DNA from 2 places in the Micromonospora sp. WMMD1155 genome. Region 2 is predicted to be linked to the other one. Evidence: riboswitches for the same ligand, from Rfam matches in the RefSeq annotation. Region 2 holds a riboswitch; the other holds the start of a gene.

Region 1 (6,892 bases), 650 kb from region 2:
GTGTTGTCGGTGCCGTAGATGTCACCGTTGGGCACGTCGATGCGCAGCGCGCCACCGGTGACCCGGTAACCGGTCGGGTCCTCCCGAAGGATCGCGTCCCACCGGCACTTGTCCAAGGTGTCGCCGTTGAACTCGTCCGACGGGTCGACCGGACCGGCCGGGGCGTCCGGCGTGACCTGGAACGAATCGAAGGCCGCGTCGACGACCGGTGCCTCGGTGCCGCCGTTGAGGGCGAAGACCCCGATGCGCGGGTTGGTGATGCCGGCGAGCGCGGCCGAACGGCCGACCGGGGTGAAGGTCTGTCCGTCGGCCGAGACGGCCGCCGTCAGGTTCGTCCCGTCGCTGGTGACCCGCAGGTACACGGTGTCACCCGCCGGTGCGTTGGTGGCGTCGGCGGCCTCGTTGCGAGGCGTGCCGGCCGTCTCCCGGATGAACTCCACCCGACGGCTGCCGTTGTACAGCAGGTCCACCTTGGCGTAGTTGTCGTCGTCGCCGTACACCAGCAGACCGGCCTGCTGGTAGTTGGCCGTCACCGGAAGCGTGACCTTGGTGGTCATCTCCCAGGCGCCGGTCGGTGCCGCCTGGAGCACCAGGTTGGTGGCGTCGTTGCGAGCGCCGTAGAGGTCACCCACCGCGGTGGGCAGCCGCAGCGCGCCGCCACTGAGCGAGTAGAGCTGGTTCTCCCGGATGACGCTGGTCCAGCGCTCCTTGTCGAGGCTGTTGCCGTTGAAGTCGTCCGAACGCGCCCCGAAGCAGGACGTGTCCGGAGCGTCCACCCGCACCGGCACCGTGGCGTACGCCTTGGCGCCCTTGCTGTCGGTCACCGTGAGGGTGGCCGTGAACGTGCCCGCGGTGGTGTAGGTGTGGCTGGCGTCCAGAGTGGTCGCCGTGCCACCGTCACCGAAGTCCCAGGCGTACGTCAACGGGGTGTCGCCCTCGGCGTCGGTGGCCGTGCCGTCGAAGGCGACGGTGACCGGTGCGGTGCCGGTGGCCGGGTTGGCCGTGGCGCTGACCACCGGCGGCGCGTTCTCGGTGACACCGCGGCCGACGAAGTCCATCCAGTTGACGTTGAACAGCGAACCGGTGCCGCCGTTCGGGTCGCGGGCCAGGAAGTACAGCGAGCCGCTCGCGGCACCGGTGACCGGCGCGCTCACGTCCGTGTACGTCTGCCACCCGCCGGTGGCCGGCACGGTGGCCGTGGCGACCACCGGTCCGTCGACCGCACCCGCGCGGACCTCGATCCGACCACCCGCAGCGGCCGAGGCCGCCCGGAAGCGGATCTCGGTGATGTTGGTCAGGTTCGCCGGAGCGACCGACCACCAGTCACCGTCCTCGATGAACGCGATGCTCTGACCGCCGCCGGCGGGGTCGGTGGCGGCTTCCCGCTGCACGCCGGCGTCACCGCCGCCGGTGCTCACCGGAGCGCGCCCGGTGGCGGTGAAGAACTCGGCCTGCTTGCGCTTGGGCTGCAGGACCTCGATCACCCGACCGGTGAGCGGGCTGGCCCCGCCGGCGCCACCGTCATCGGTGTAGGTGGCCTCGAAGACCGCGAACACGTTCGCCTCGGCGCCGTGCCCGGAGGCGAGCGACGTCTGGACGGTGCCGGTGCAGCCGGTGTGCTGCTCCAGCGGGTGGGCGTGCTCGTCGTGGCCCAGCAGGACCTGGAGGTTCACCCGGTCACAGTCGATCTCCCCGTCCTCCGGGTCGGTCACCTTGATCGAGTAGCGGACCTGGTCACCCCACTCGAAGAACCCACCGTCCGGCGGGAACTCGATCGTCACAGTCGGGGACGTGTTGCCCACGGTGATCGGCACGTTGGCCACCGCGGTACGGCCCTTCGGGTTGGTGACGGTGAGCTGGGCGGTGTAGTTGCCCGCCGCGGCGTAGGTGTGCGTCGGGTTCGCCTCGGTGGAGGTCTGCCCGTCGCCGAAGGTCCAGGCGTAGGTGAGCGTGCCACCGTCCGGGTCCCGGGATCCGGCACTGGAGAAGGTGACCGTCAACGGTGCCGCACCCGAGGTCGGGGTGGCGGACGCCGCCGCGATCGGCGCGCGGTCACCGGCGGTGTAGTCGATCCGGTAGACGCCCGAGTTGTCGTTGTTGCCGCCGAAGCCGCTGCCCCACTCGATCAGGTACAGCGCGCCGTCGGGGCCGAACTCGAAGTCCATCGGCCGGATCATGCTCATGCCGGTGAGCAGCTGGTTGATGTCCACAAGAGACTTGCCGTCGGCAGTCACCTGCATCGTGTACATCTTGTTCTGGTTCCACTCGCCGAGCAGCGCCTTGCCGTCGTAGTACGCCGGCCACTTGCGGGTGGAGTCGAGGTCGGCGTCGTAGCGGTAGACCGGGCCACCCATCGGGGCGCCACCGCCGCCGATCTCCGGGTAGCGCGCGTCACCGGCGTACCCGTAGTCGACGGTCGCCGGGACGACCGGCGGGAGGTTGGTCAGACCGGTGTTGTTGGGCGAGTTGTTGACCGGTGCGGCGCAGTCGAACTTCGGGCCGCTCGGACCGGACGGGAACGTGTAGTCGTTGTACGCCTCGTTCGTGCCCGTGCAGTACGGCCAGCCGTAGTTGCCCGGGGTGACGATGTTCCACTCGACCAGACCGCGCGGGCCCCGGTTCGGGTTGTCCGAGTTGGCGTCCGGACCGTAGTCGCCGACGTACAGCGTGTTGGTCTTCGGGTCGGTGCCGATCCGGAACGGGTTGCGGAAGCCCATCGCGTAGATCTCGGGACGGGTCTTCTCGGTGCCCGCCGGGAAGAGGTTGCCGGCCGGAACGGTGTACGTTCCGTCGTCCTCCGGGTGGATCCGGATCACCTTGCCGCGCAGGTCGTTCGTGTTGGCCGAGGTGCGCTGCGCGTCGTAGTCCTGGCGGCCCGCCCGCTCGTCGATCGGCGTGTACGAGTTCGACTCGAACGGGTTGGTGTTGTCACCGGTGGCCAGGTAGAGGTTGCCCTCGCTGTCGAACGTCATGCTGCCGCCGGCGTGGCAGCAGGTGTTGCGCTGGGTGTCGACCCGCAGCACCTGCTTCTCACTGGCCGGGTTGATGGTGTCGCCGGTCACCGTGAACCGGGACAGCAGGTTGCGGGCGACCCCGTCGTTCGGGGCATAGTACAGGTACACCCAGTTGTTGGTGGCGAAGTCCGGGTCGAGCCGGATGCCGATCAGGCCGTCCTCGTTGCCGGTGAAGACGTCCAGGTCGACGGCGGTGACGGTGTTGCCGGTGTCCGGCTTGATGATCTGCACGCGACCGTCACGCTCGATGTAGAAGACCCGCCCGTCGGGGGCGATGTCCAACTCCATCGGGTTGCTGGTGTTGCTGTCCAGCGCCACCTTCTCGAAGTTCGAGGTCTTCGAGGCGCCGCAGTCGGCGTCCTGGACACCTGCCGCGGTGCGGATGCCGCCGAGCAGGTGGGAGAGGAAGCCGGGCTCGGCGTACGACTCCCGGGTGTGGCCGCCGCCGGTGTACCAGGAACGACCACCGTCGTAGTCCTGACACCAGGCGATCGGGTGGTCGGCGCCCATCGCGCCGGCACCGGCCGTGTAGCTCTTCTCGTCCAGGCTGGCCAGCACGTGCACGTCCGGCCGCGGGTTGGTCTGGTAGTTGTACCACTCGTCGAAGCGGGACCAGCGGTCCGGCAACTCGGCGGTGGACGGGTGCGCGTGGTCCTCCACCTTCACGGTGGCCTGCTGGTTCTGCGGGTGGTTGGCGAAGTACGCGCCGACCAGGTCGCCGTACCAGGGCCAGTTGTACTCGGTGTCCGACGCGGCGTGGATGCCGACGTAGCCGCCGCCGGCCTTCACGTAGCGCTCGAACGCCGCCTGCTGCTCGGCGTTGAGCACGTCACCGGTGGTGGAGAGCCAGATCACCGCCTTGTACTTCGCCAGGTTGGCGTCGTTGAATGCGGCGCCGTCCTCGGAGTTGTCAACGGTGAATCCGTTGGCGGCACCGAGCTGCTGGATCGCGGCGATGCCGGTGGGGATGGAGTCGTGCCGGAAGCCGGCGGTCTTGGAGAAGATCAGGACGGAGAAGGGATCGGCCGCTGCCTTTGGTGCCTTGGGCACCACCTGGCTGACCGGGGCGCCGGCCGGCGCCTCCCGTGGGGGGACCTGGGCGGCTGCCTGGGCAGGCGTGCCGAACAGGGTGGTCGAGGCCATGGCCAGGGAGATGAGTGTTGCGGTGATGGGTACGCGGGCACGACGAGAACGGGACACGCCGCCTCCTGTGTCGTAGTGACAGAGAGCTCGCGGGAGTCGGCTCGCCGAACGCCCTCCCTCGTGGAGCCGGTGGTGACGCCGTGCCAGGGTGCCCCACCGACATTTTGTCGAATCGCTGAACAAATTAATTCGGCTGGCTCGATGTCGGGCAAGATGCCGACGGGTAACGGTTCTGCAACGGCGGGCGACATTCCGAACAGGACCGTATGAAGTGCCCCATCGATCTTGTTCGTCGCGGCCCGCCCGGACGCCGCCGACCCCGCCTTGGCAGACCGGCGGATCTGTCGTACGGTGACACGCAAGTAACCCACGGGAGCCCGGTGTACCGGGCTGAGAGGGGGGCTGACAGCCCCCGACCGTCGAACCTGATCCGGGTAATGCCGGCGCAGGGAGGAGTGTTGCCGTGCCGTCCCTGGGGCGACTGCATCTGATCACCGACACCCGACCCGGGCGTGACCCGCTCACCGTGGTCCGGGCCGCCCTCACCGCGGCCCGCGCCGACCTGGTGGTGCAGGTCCGGGTCGAGGACTCCGCCACCGACCGCGAGGCGTACGACCTGGCCCGGCGGGTGCTGGCGCTGTGTGCCCCGTACGAGGCGACCTGCCTGGTCAACGACCGGCTGCACGTGGCGCTGGCGGTCGGCGCGGCCGGCGGGCACGTGGGGGCCGACGACCTGCCGGTCGCCGCCGCCCGCCGGGTGCTCGGCCCCGCCGGAGTGCTCGGTGCCACCGCCCGCGCGCCGGGTCCGGCCGCCGAGGCGGTCGCCGCCGGAGCCGGCTACCTGGGCGTCGGGCCGTGCCACACCACCAGCACCAAGTCCGGCCTGCCCGACCCCATCGGGCCCGCCGGGGTACGCGCCGTCGTCGACGCCGTCGACGTGCCGGTCATCGCCATCGGCGGAGTGACCGCCGCGCGGGTGCCGGCGCTGCGGGCCGCCGGGGCGTACGGGGTGGCCGTCGTCGGTGCCGTCTCCGCTGCCGCCGACCCGGCCCGGGCGACGGCCGAGCTGATCGAGGCGCTGACGTGCTGACCGGCCGGTTCCCGTCACCGCCGTCGAGCGACCGGGTCCGGCCGGATGTGGCGGTGGTGGGGGCGGGGCCGATCGGGCTGTCCATCGCCTGGCGCTGTGCCACCCGGGGGCTGCGGGTGGTGGTGCACGATCCGGCACCCGGATCGGGGGCCTCCGCGGTGGCCGCCGGCATGCTCTCCCCGGTCGCCGAGGCGTACTTCGGTGAGCGGCAGTTGACCGAACTGCTCCTGGCGTCCGCCGCCCGCTGGCCGGGGTTCGCCGCCGAGTTGACCGAGGTGACCGGCGTCGAGATCGGCTACCGGACCGAGGGCACCCTGATGGTCGGGCTCACCGGCGACGACCTGGCCGAGGCGCGCCGGCTCTGGGCGTACCAACAGGGGTTGGGACTTCCGGTGACCCCGCTGCGCCCCAGTGAGCTGCGCGACCACGAGCCGGCGCTCGCCCCGAGAGTGCGCGGCGGCGCGCTCGCGCCGACCGACCACCAGGTGGACCCCCGACTGCTGGTGCCGGCGCTGCGCGCGGCGGTGCAGCAGGCCGGCGCGGTCCTCGTGCCGCGACCCGTTCAGCGGCTGTCCGATGTGGACGCCCGGGTCACTGTGGTCGCCGCCGGCTGCGGGGCCGCGGCACTCACCGGTCTGCCGGTGCGGCCGGTCAAGGGCCAGATCCTCCGGCTCCGCGCGCCCGACGGCGTCGCGCCGGGCTTCCGGCACGTGATCCGGGGGTACGCCGACGGCGAACCCGTCTACCTCGTGCCCCGTGCCGACGGCGAGGTCGTGCTCGGCGCGACAGTCGAGGAGCGGTCGGACACCACCGTCACCGCCGGTGCCGTGCAGCGTCTGCTGCGCGCCGGAGTCGACCTGCTGCCCGAGCTGGCCGAGTACGACCTGGTCGAAGCGGTCGCCGGGCTGCGCCCAGGCACCCCGGACAACGCGCCGATCCTCGGACCGCTGCCCGACCGGCCGGACGTCCTGGCCGCCACCGGGCATCACCGGCACGGCATCGTGCTCGCCCCGATCACCGCCGACCTGATCGCGGATCTGGTGCTCGGCGGCGGACCCGAACCGCTGCTCACGCCGTTGCGCCCGGAGCGGTTCTCCGCCCGGACGCCCGGCGGCAGCCCTGATCGCAGCACGGAGGGGGACCAGTGGAGTTGACGGTGAACGGGGCCGGACGCAGCGTGCCGGATGGCACGTCGGTCGCCGACCTGGTGCGCGACATCGTGCCCGAACAGCGCGGGGTGGCGGTCGCCGTCAACGGCGAGGTCGTACCCCGGGCGGGTTGGCCGGCCACGGCGCTGCGCGACGGCGACCGGGTCGAGGTGCTCACCGCGGCGCAGGGCGGGTGAGCGGCATGCCGTTCGAACTGGGCGGGGAGACGTTCACCTCGCGGTTGATCCTCGGCACCGGCGGTGCCGCGAACCTGCACGTCCTGGAGCAGGCGATCCGGGCGTCCGGCACCGAGCTGGTCACGCTGGCGTTGCGTCGGGTGGGCACCGCTCCGGGCTCCACCGGCGGATTGCTGGACCTGCTGGACCGGTGCGGGGTACGCCTGCTGCCGAACACCGCCGGCTGTCACACCGCGACCGAGGCGGTCAAGGTGGCCCGGCTGGCCCGGGACGCGTTCGACACCGACTGGGTCAAACTGG
Region 2 (6,892 bases):
ACCGAAGGAGGCCCGGATGCCTGCCAGGCGCAATCCGAAGAAGTCCCGTAGAACCCCACTCGGCACCGACCAGACGGCCGCCCACGGCCGATCCCGCCCCGACCTCGCGATCGAGCCGGCGGTGCCGGTCGAGCGCACGGTGCCGGCTGAGTCGGCGTTGCCGCCGGTCCTGGCCGAGCCGGCGGTGCCGGCCGAGTCGGCGGTGCCGGTGTCGCTGCCCGGGGCGTTGCTGGCGGCGGTGCTGTCCGAGTCGACGGTGCCGGTGTCGCTGCCCGAGCCGGTGCTGCCGGCGGTGCGGGTCGAGTCGGCTGCGGTGCTCGGTGAGCTGACGCCGTCGATCGACGTGCCCGCGGCGGTCGACGCTCCGGCGGTGGCAGACCTGCCGAAGTCTGCCGGGCGACCGGTGGCACCGACGGCCGGACCGCCCCAGGGTGGCGGCGGTCGCTCGGGCGGCGGCCGTAGCCGACAGGCCGGCCAGACCCGCCGCTACGCCTTCCGCCGCAGCTGACCGGACGTCCTGGCGTCCTCGCCACGCGGGGGTGCTGGGACATGACAGCAATATCAGGGATGTAGTGGCCTCCTTCACCAACGAGGCCACTACATCCCTGTTGTTGTGCGGATCTTGGCGGCGGGCGGCGGGCGGCGGGCGGCCCAGCGGCGGGCGACCAGCGGCGGGCGGCCGACGGCGCGCGTCCGACGGCGCGCGGCCAGCGGCGGGCGGCCCAACGGCGGGCGGCCGACGGCGCGCGACCAGTGGGGGGGTGACGAGCGCCGCAGCTCTCGGGGCGGGAGCGGCGGAAGGGCCGAGTCAGCCGATCAGTGGGCGGAAGGTGCCGAGAAGGACGCTCGTGGTCAGGGCCGCTCCGGCCAGGAGTGCCGCGCCGACGACGAGAAGCCCGTCGGCGGGGGTGAAGTGCTGGCGGCGGGCCACGGTCCGGGGTGTACCGGCGTCGAAGCCTCGCGCGTCCATCGCCACGGCCAGCCGGGTGCCTCGACGGATCGCACCGACCAGCAGCGCAAAAGCGGTGGAGGCGAACAGTCTCAGCTTGGCCAGCGGGTTGCGTCCCGCGTCGACGCCCCGCGCCCGCCGCGCCATGCTGATCATCTGCCACTCCTGTCCGAGGAGCGGCACCAGCCGGAACGCGGCCAGCGCCCCGATGGCGAACCGGGCCGGAGCCTTCGCATTCTGGATCAACGAGTCGGCCAGGTCGGTGGGGTCGGTGGTCGCGAAGACGATGACACCGGGCAGGGCCACCGCGAAGACCCGCAGCACCAGGCCGAGCGCGGTGAGCAGCACGCCGGTACTGACGAACACCGGCCCCGCGTCCAGCAGGACCCGGCCGGACCGGTCGGCGGCGAAGAGGACGAGGGTGACCAGGATGCCGGCGGCGCTGAGGAGCAGTGGCCAGGCCCGCCGCGCCAGCACCCGGTAGCGGATGCCGAACAGCGGCAGCACGGCGAGTTCGAGCGCGATGGCGATCGCCGGGGCCACCGGGTCCAGGGTGGCCAGCAGGGTGAACGAGAAGACCAGCGCGGCGGCGACCTTCGCCACCGGGTTGCGGCGGGCCAGTGGCGCACCGGGCGCGGCGACCGGCTCGATGCTGATCATCGGTCGTCGCCGGAGGTCGGCCGCAGGGTGACGCTGCGGTCGGCGAGCGCGGCGACGAAATCCGCGTCGTGGGTGACCGCGACCACGCCGTGTCCGGCGTCGCGAAGGTCGGCGAAGAGGTCGACCAGCTCCCGCCAGGTCCGCCGGTCCTGGCCGAAGGTGGGTTCGTCGCAGATCAACAGACGGGGCGCGGTGGCCAGGGCGGTCGCCACACTCAGCCGCCGCGCCTCACCACCCGAGAGGGTGTACGGGTTGGCAGCGGCGAGTCGGGCCAGCCGCAGCCGTTCCAGCAGCTCGGCCACTGTCTGCTTGACGGCTGACTCGGGTTGACCGGTCCGGCGCGGGCCGAGCGCCAGCTCGTCGAAGACGGTGCTGGTGACGAACTGGTGCTCCGGGTCCTGGAAGACCGACCCGATCCGCCGGGCCAGAGCGGGGGCGCGCCAGCGGTGTGGGGGAGTGCGGTGGTCCGCGCCGGCCAACTCGGCGGAGGCGGTGACCCGCCCGCTGCCCGGCCGGAGCAGCCCGCCGAGCAGCAACGCCAGGGTGGACTTGCCGACGCCGTTGGGTCCGCGTACGGCGAGCGCCTCGCCGGCGCGTACCGCAAGGTCGGTGGAGGCCAGCCGGGGTGGCAGGCCGAGCCGGTCGGCGGTGAGCAACAGTTCTCCGGGCGCGGCGGTGGCCGGGCGGGGCGCGATGGGGTGACCCGGCACCCACACCCCCTCGGCGGCCAGGGCGGCACCGTGGGCGGCGAAGACGGCCTCGGGGGTGCCGTCCGCGCGGACGCCGCCGCCGGGTTCCAGGACGACCACCCGGTCGACAAGCGGCAGCGCCTCGGCGACCCGGTGCTCGACCAGGATCAGCGTGGTGTCGTCGTCCAGCGCGCCGGCCACCGCCCGCCGGATCAGCTCGGCCCCGGCCGGGTCGAGGTTGGCTGTCGGCTCGTCGAGCAGCAGCAGGTCGGGGCGGAGGGCGAGCGCGCCGGCCAGGGCGAGGCGTTGCTGCTCGCCGCCGGAGAGCGCGGCCGTGTTGCGGTTCCGGGGGTACGGGAAGCCGACCCGGTGCAGCGCCTCGTCCACCCGGGGCCAGATCTCGCCGGTCGGCACTCCCCGGTTCTCCAGCCCGAAGGCGACGTCGTCGCCGCAGCGTGCCATCACCAGTTGGGTTTCCGGGTCCTGGAAGACGATGCCGACGCGTTCCCGCCCCTTACGGGGGTCGAGCCCGTCGATCTCGACGATGCCCTCCTGCTCGCCGGAGTCTTCGGGGAGCAGCCCGGCCAGCGCGCTGAGCAGGGTGCTCTTGCCGGCTCCCGATGGGCCGAGCAGCAGAACCCGTTCTCCGACCTCGACCCGCAGGTCGACGCCGCGCAGAGCCCACGCGCGCCGCCCGGCGTGCCGCCACCCGAACCCCCGCAGAACGACCGCGCCCACCGAACCCCCTTCCGCACGGCTTCTCGTTGTTGATCAAGAGGTTTGCGTCAGGATTCCGCCTCCGGTTGACGCAAACCTCTTGATCAACGCATCCGGCCCGGGGTCAGATCAGGGCTCGGTCCCGGCCCGCCGGGAACCGGTCCAGGACGCCGGTGTCGGCCAGTGCCTTGGTCAGCAGCCAGCCTCCGGCACCGGCGATCACGGTGGCGCTGACGATGGTGATCAGCGCGTACGGGATGCGGTAGTCGGTCAGCTCGGTCTCGACGTTCCAGATGAAGAAATCGAACAACGCGGCGCTGAGACCGGTCAGCGCGCCGGCCAGGACGGCGGTCGGCAGCCGGAACGACCGGTACCGGAAGGCGGCGAACGCCAACTCCGCGCCGATGCCCTGCACGATGCCCTGCGGGATCACCGTGCCGGCCCACTGGCTGCCCAGCAGCGCGGAGAGGACCGCGGCGACCGTCTCGCAGTAGAGCGCGGCACCGGGCTTGCGGATGACCAGGCCGCCGATCACGGCCGGCATCAACCAGACGCCGTAGAGCAGCGTCTGCGCCGGTGGGAAGAAGGCGAACGCGCCCTCGGTGGCGCTCCACACCAGGCCCCACGCCCAGAAGATGACGCCGAAGGCGACCGCGATCACCGAGGCGACCACGATGTCGATGGTCCGCCAACGGTGGGTGTCGGTGGTGGATTTCATGTGTTGCTCCCAGTTCGTGAGTGCGAACCAGGAGAAGACGCACGCCGCGTCCGGTGGCACCGGACGACGGCGCGGCTGGAGGTCGACCGAACTCCCTGCGCTGGCATTACCCAGATCAGGTTCGAGGGTCTGCGGGCATGCCCGCACTCTCAGCGCTGTGCGCTCCCCTGTCGGATGTGAAGTTGTCTCGCTGACGCTAACACCGACCGGGGGCGTGGGCCCAGCAGGGCATCAGCCTGACCTGCGGGAGCGACCGGCCCGACTCCCGGCTGGGTACGCTTCGGATCATGCGGGTCGACGCACGAGGCTTCACGTTCGAGGTAGCCGTCGATGGTCCGCCGGACGGCGTACCCGTTCTGCTGCTGCACGGATTTCCGCAGCACAGCGGTGAGTGGGACGACGTCGTGCCGACACTGCACGCCGCCGGGCTGCGCACGTACGCGCTGGACCAGCGGGGTTACTCGCCGGGCGCGCGGCCCACGGCGGTGGCCGACTACCGGATCCCGGAGCTGGTCGCCGACGTGGTGGCGGTGCTCGACGCCCTCGGTCTGGACGCCGTCCACCTGGTCGGGCACGACTGGGGTGCGGTCGTGGCCTGGGCGGTCGCCGCCCGGCACGCCGAGCGGGTCCGCACCCTGACCGCGGTGTCCGTGCCTCACCCGGCGGCCATGGCGCACGCGCTGGCCAACGACGGTCGACAGAGGGCCCGGTCGTCGTACATCGCGCTGTTCCGTAAGCCGGGCAAGGCGGAGAGGGTGCTGCTGGCGTGGCACGCCACCGCGCTGCGCAAGCTGCTCGGTGGGGTCGGTGACCGGCCCCGGGTGGACCGCTACGCCGACCCGATGCGCGAGCCCGGGGCGCTCACCGCCGCGCTGAACTGGTACCGGGCGATGTCCCGCGCCGACCTGGCCGCGGTCGGCCCGGTCGCGGTACCCAGCACGTACGTGTGGAGTGACCAGGACGTCGCCATCGGCCGGACCGCCGCCGACGCGTGTGCGGCGAACGTGACCGGGGACTACCGCTTCGTGCAGCTGACCGGCGTCAGCCACTGGATCCCGGACGAGGCACCGGGTCCGCTCGCCGAGGCGATCCTGGCCCGAGTCGGCGGAACAGCCTGAGCTGCTGGAACGCGAGGCACCCTGGTCGACCCGCTCGACTCGGGCACGGTTGACTAGATGGCCCGCAATCGGACGACGGAGGACGCATGACGGTGAGTGCCGAGGACTACCTGGCCGTGGTGACCGAGACGATCGGCCGGGTGGCCGCCAGTCAGCGGGAGGCGGTGGGCCGGGCCGCGGACCTGATCGCCGATGCCGTACGCGCCGACGGTGTGGTGCACGCGTTCGGCACGGGGCACTCGGAGGCCCTCGCCATGGAGATCGCGGGTCGGGCGGGTGGTCTGGTGCCGACCAACCGGATCGCGCTGCGCGACCTGGTGCTGCTCGGCGGTGAACCCGCCGACCGGCTCGGTCCGATGCTGGAACGGGACCCGAGCGTGGCGCACCGCCTCTACGAGTTGGCCCCGGTGCGGCCCACCGACGTGTTCGTGCTCGCCTCGAACTCCGGGGTCAACGGCGCGATGGTGGAGTTCGCCACAGTGGTCAAGGAGCGCGGCCACGGGCTGGTGGCGATCACCTCGGCGCAGCACTCCGGCCGGATGACCTCCCGGCACCCGTCCGGGCGCAAGCTGAGCGACCTCGCCGACGTGGTGCTCGACAACGGGGCTCCGTACGGTGACGCGACAGTGCCCCTTCCCGGCGGTGGCGCGGTCGGCGCGGTCTCCTCGATCACCGCCGCCCTGCTGGCCCAGCAGGTCACCGTGGAGGTGGTGGCGCGGTTGCTGGCGGCGGGGGAGCGGCCCCCGGTCTACCTGTCGGCGAACATCCCGGACGGCGACGCGCACAACACCGAGCTGGAGGCGCGCTACGCGGGTCGGATCCGGCGCGGGTCCTGAGGCTGCCGGCGACGGCTCGGCCGGTGCTTGTGGCCGACGTGCGTCCCCGAGGTGAACGGGAGATGTCGTGAACCTGTTTCGCGCTCGGCCGGGTGGGGCATTGGCGTTGCTGCCGGCGGCCGGGACCGCCGGCAGTAGCGTCTCACCGGAGGTAGCGCGTGTCCAAGGAGACCGAGAAGCAGCGCTGGCAGCGCAACTTCGCCGACCTGCTCCAGGAGTTGCGGGTCGCGCAGACCGGCGTGCAGATCCTCTTCGCCTTCCTGCTCACCCTGCCATTCAGTAGCGGGTTCACCCGGACGAGCGAGTTCCAGCGAGACGTCTACATCGTCGCGCTGCTCGCGGCTGCCGCCGCCACCGCGCTGATCATCTCACCGGTGGCGTTCCACCGGGCGTTGTTCCGCCAGGGGCGCAAGCCGGAGCTGGTGCGGTTCGCGCACCGGATGGCCACCGGTGGCCTCGCCTTCATGCTGATCGCCATGGTCAGCGCGGTGCTGCTGATCACCGACTTCGTGCTGGACCGGCCGATCGCCTTCCTGCTCAGTGCCCTGACCGGCATCTGGTTCCTCGTGTTCTGGGTGACCCTGCCGTTCGTCCGGCGCAACTGGGGTGAGGACGACATCGACGATGATGACGACGATCCGGACACCATCATCGGTCGCTGACCACGCCGATCTGCACGCACCGCTACCCCTGGGTAACAACCGGGGGTAGCGTGGCGGTAGCCGCATCGAGCTTCGAGGGGGCAGCCGTGACCACGACGCAGAACGGCCGACCGGCACCGGAAGATCCCGACTCCGCAACCACCGTCGGTGCCGCCGCGCCACTGCCGGCAGAGGCCGGGCAGGTCTCCGAAAAGGAGGCCCGGCAGGTCGCCGAGGCCGCCCGCGAGTCCACCTGGGACCGACCCAGCTTCGGCAAGGAACTGTTCCTCGGTCGGTTCCGGCTCGACCTGATCGACCCGTGGCCCCGGTCCGACCCAGGCGACGTGGCGCGCGCCGAGGACTTCCTCGGCCGGTTCCGCACCTTCCTGACCACCGAGGTGGACGGCGCGGCCATCGAACGCGACGGCTCCATTCCGGACTCGGTGTTCCACGGCCTGGCCGACCTCGGCGCGTTCGGCATGAAGATCGACCGGAAGTACGGCGGGCTCGGCCTGAGCAACCTGCACTACTGCCGGGCGCTGATGCTCGCCGGTTCGGTCAGCC

Evidence for each region. A riboswitch is a leader RNA that binds a small molecule or an ion and turns the genes downstream of it on or off. The one in region 2 is predicted to bind thiamine pyrophosphate.
Region 1: it holds a riboswitch for thiamine pyrophosphate, as region 2 does, so the genes downstream of both, thiE (thiamine phosphate synthase) here and O7617_RS19270 (ECF transporter S component) in region 2, are expected to answer to the same signal.

What each region holds. Positions count from the first base shown of each region.
Region 1 is NZ_CP120742.1:3,522,799-3,529,690, forward strand. Features, by position in the region: gene O7617_RS16185 (ThuA domain-containing protein) at 1-4,214, opposite strand, end outside; TPP riboswitch at 4,517-4,626, shown strand; gene thiE (thiamine phosphate synthase) at 4,621-5,247, shown strand; gene thiO (glycine oxidase ThiO) at 5,244-6,401, shown strand; gene thiS (sulfur carrier protein ThiS) at 6,392-6,592, shown strand; gene O7617_RS16205 (thiazole synthase) at 6,589-6,892, shown strand, end outside.
Region 2 is NZ_CP120742.1:4,177,725-4,184,616, forward strand. Features, by position in the region: gene O7617_RS19255 (hypothetical protein) at 17-508, shown strand; gene O7617_RS19260 (energy-coupling factor transporter transmembrane component T) at 809-1,609, opposite strand; gene O7617_RS19265 (ABC transporter ATP-binding protein) at 1,606-3,036, opposite strand; gene O7617_RS19270 (ECF transporter S component) at 3,140-3,733, opposite strand; TPP riboswitch at 3,808-3,912, opposite strand; gene O7617_RS19275 (alpha/beta fold hydrolase) at 4,021-4,851, shown strand; gene O7617_RS19280 (SIS domain-containing protein) at 4,938-5,687, shown strand; gene O7617_RS19285 (DUF6328 family protein) at 5,846-6,349, shown strand; gene O7617_RS19290 (acyl-CoA dehydrogenase family protein) at 6,511-6,892, shown strand, end outside.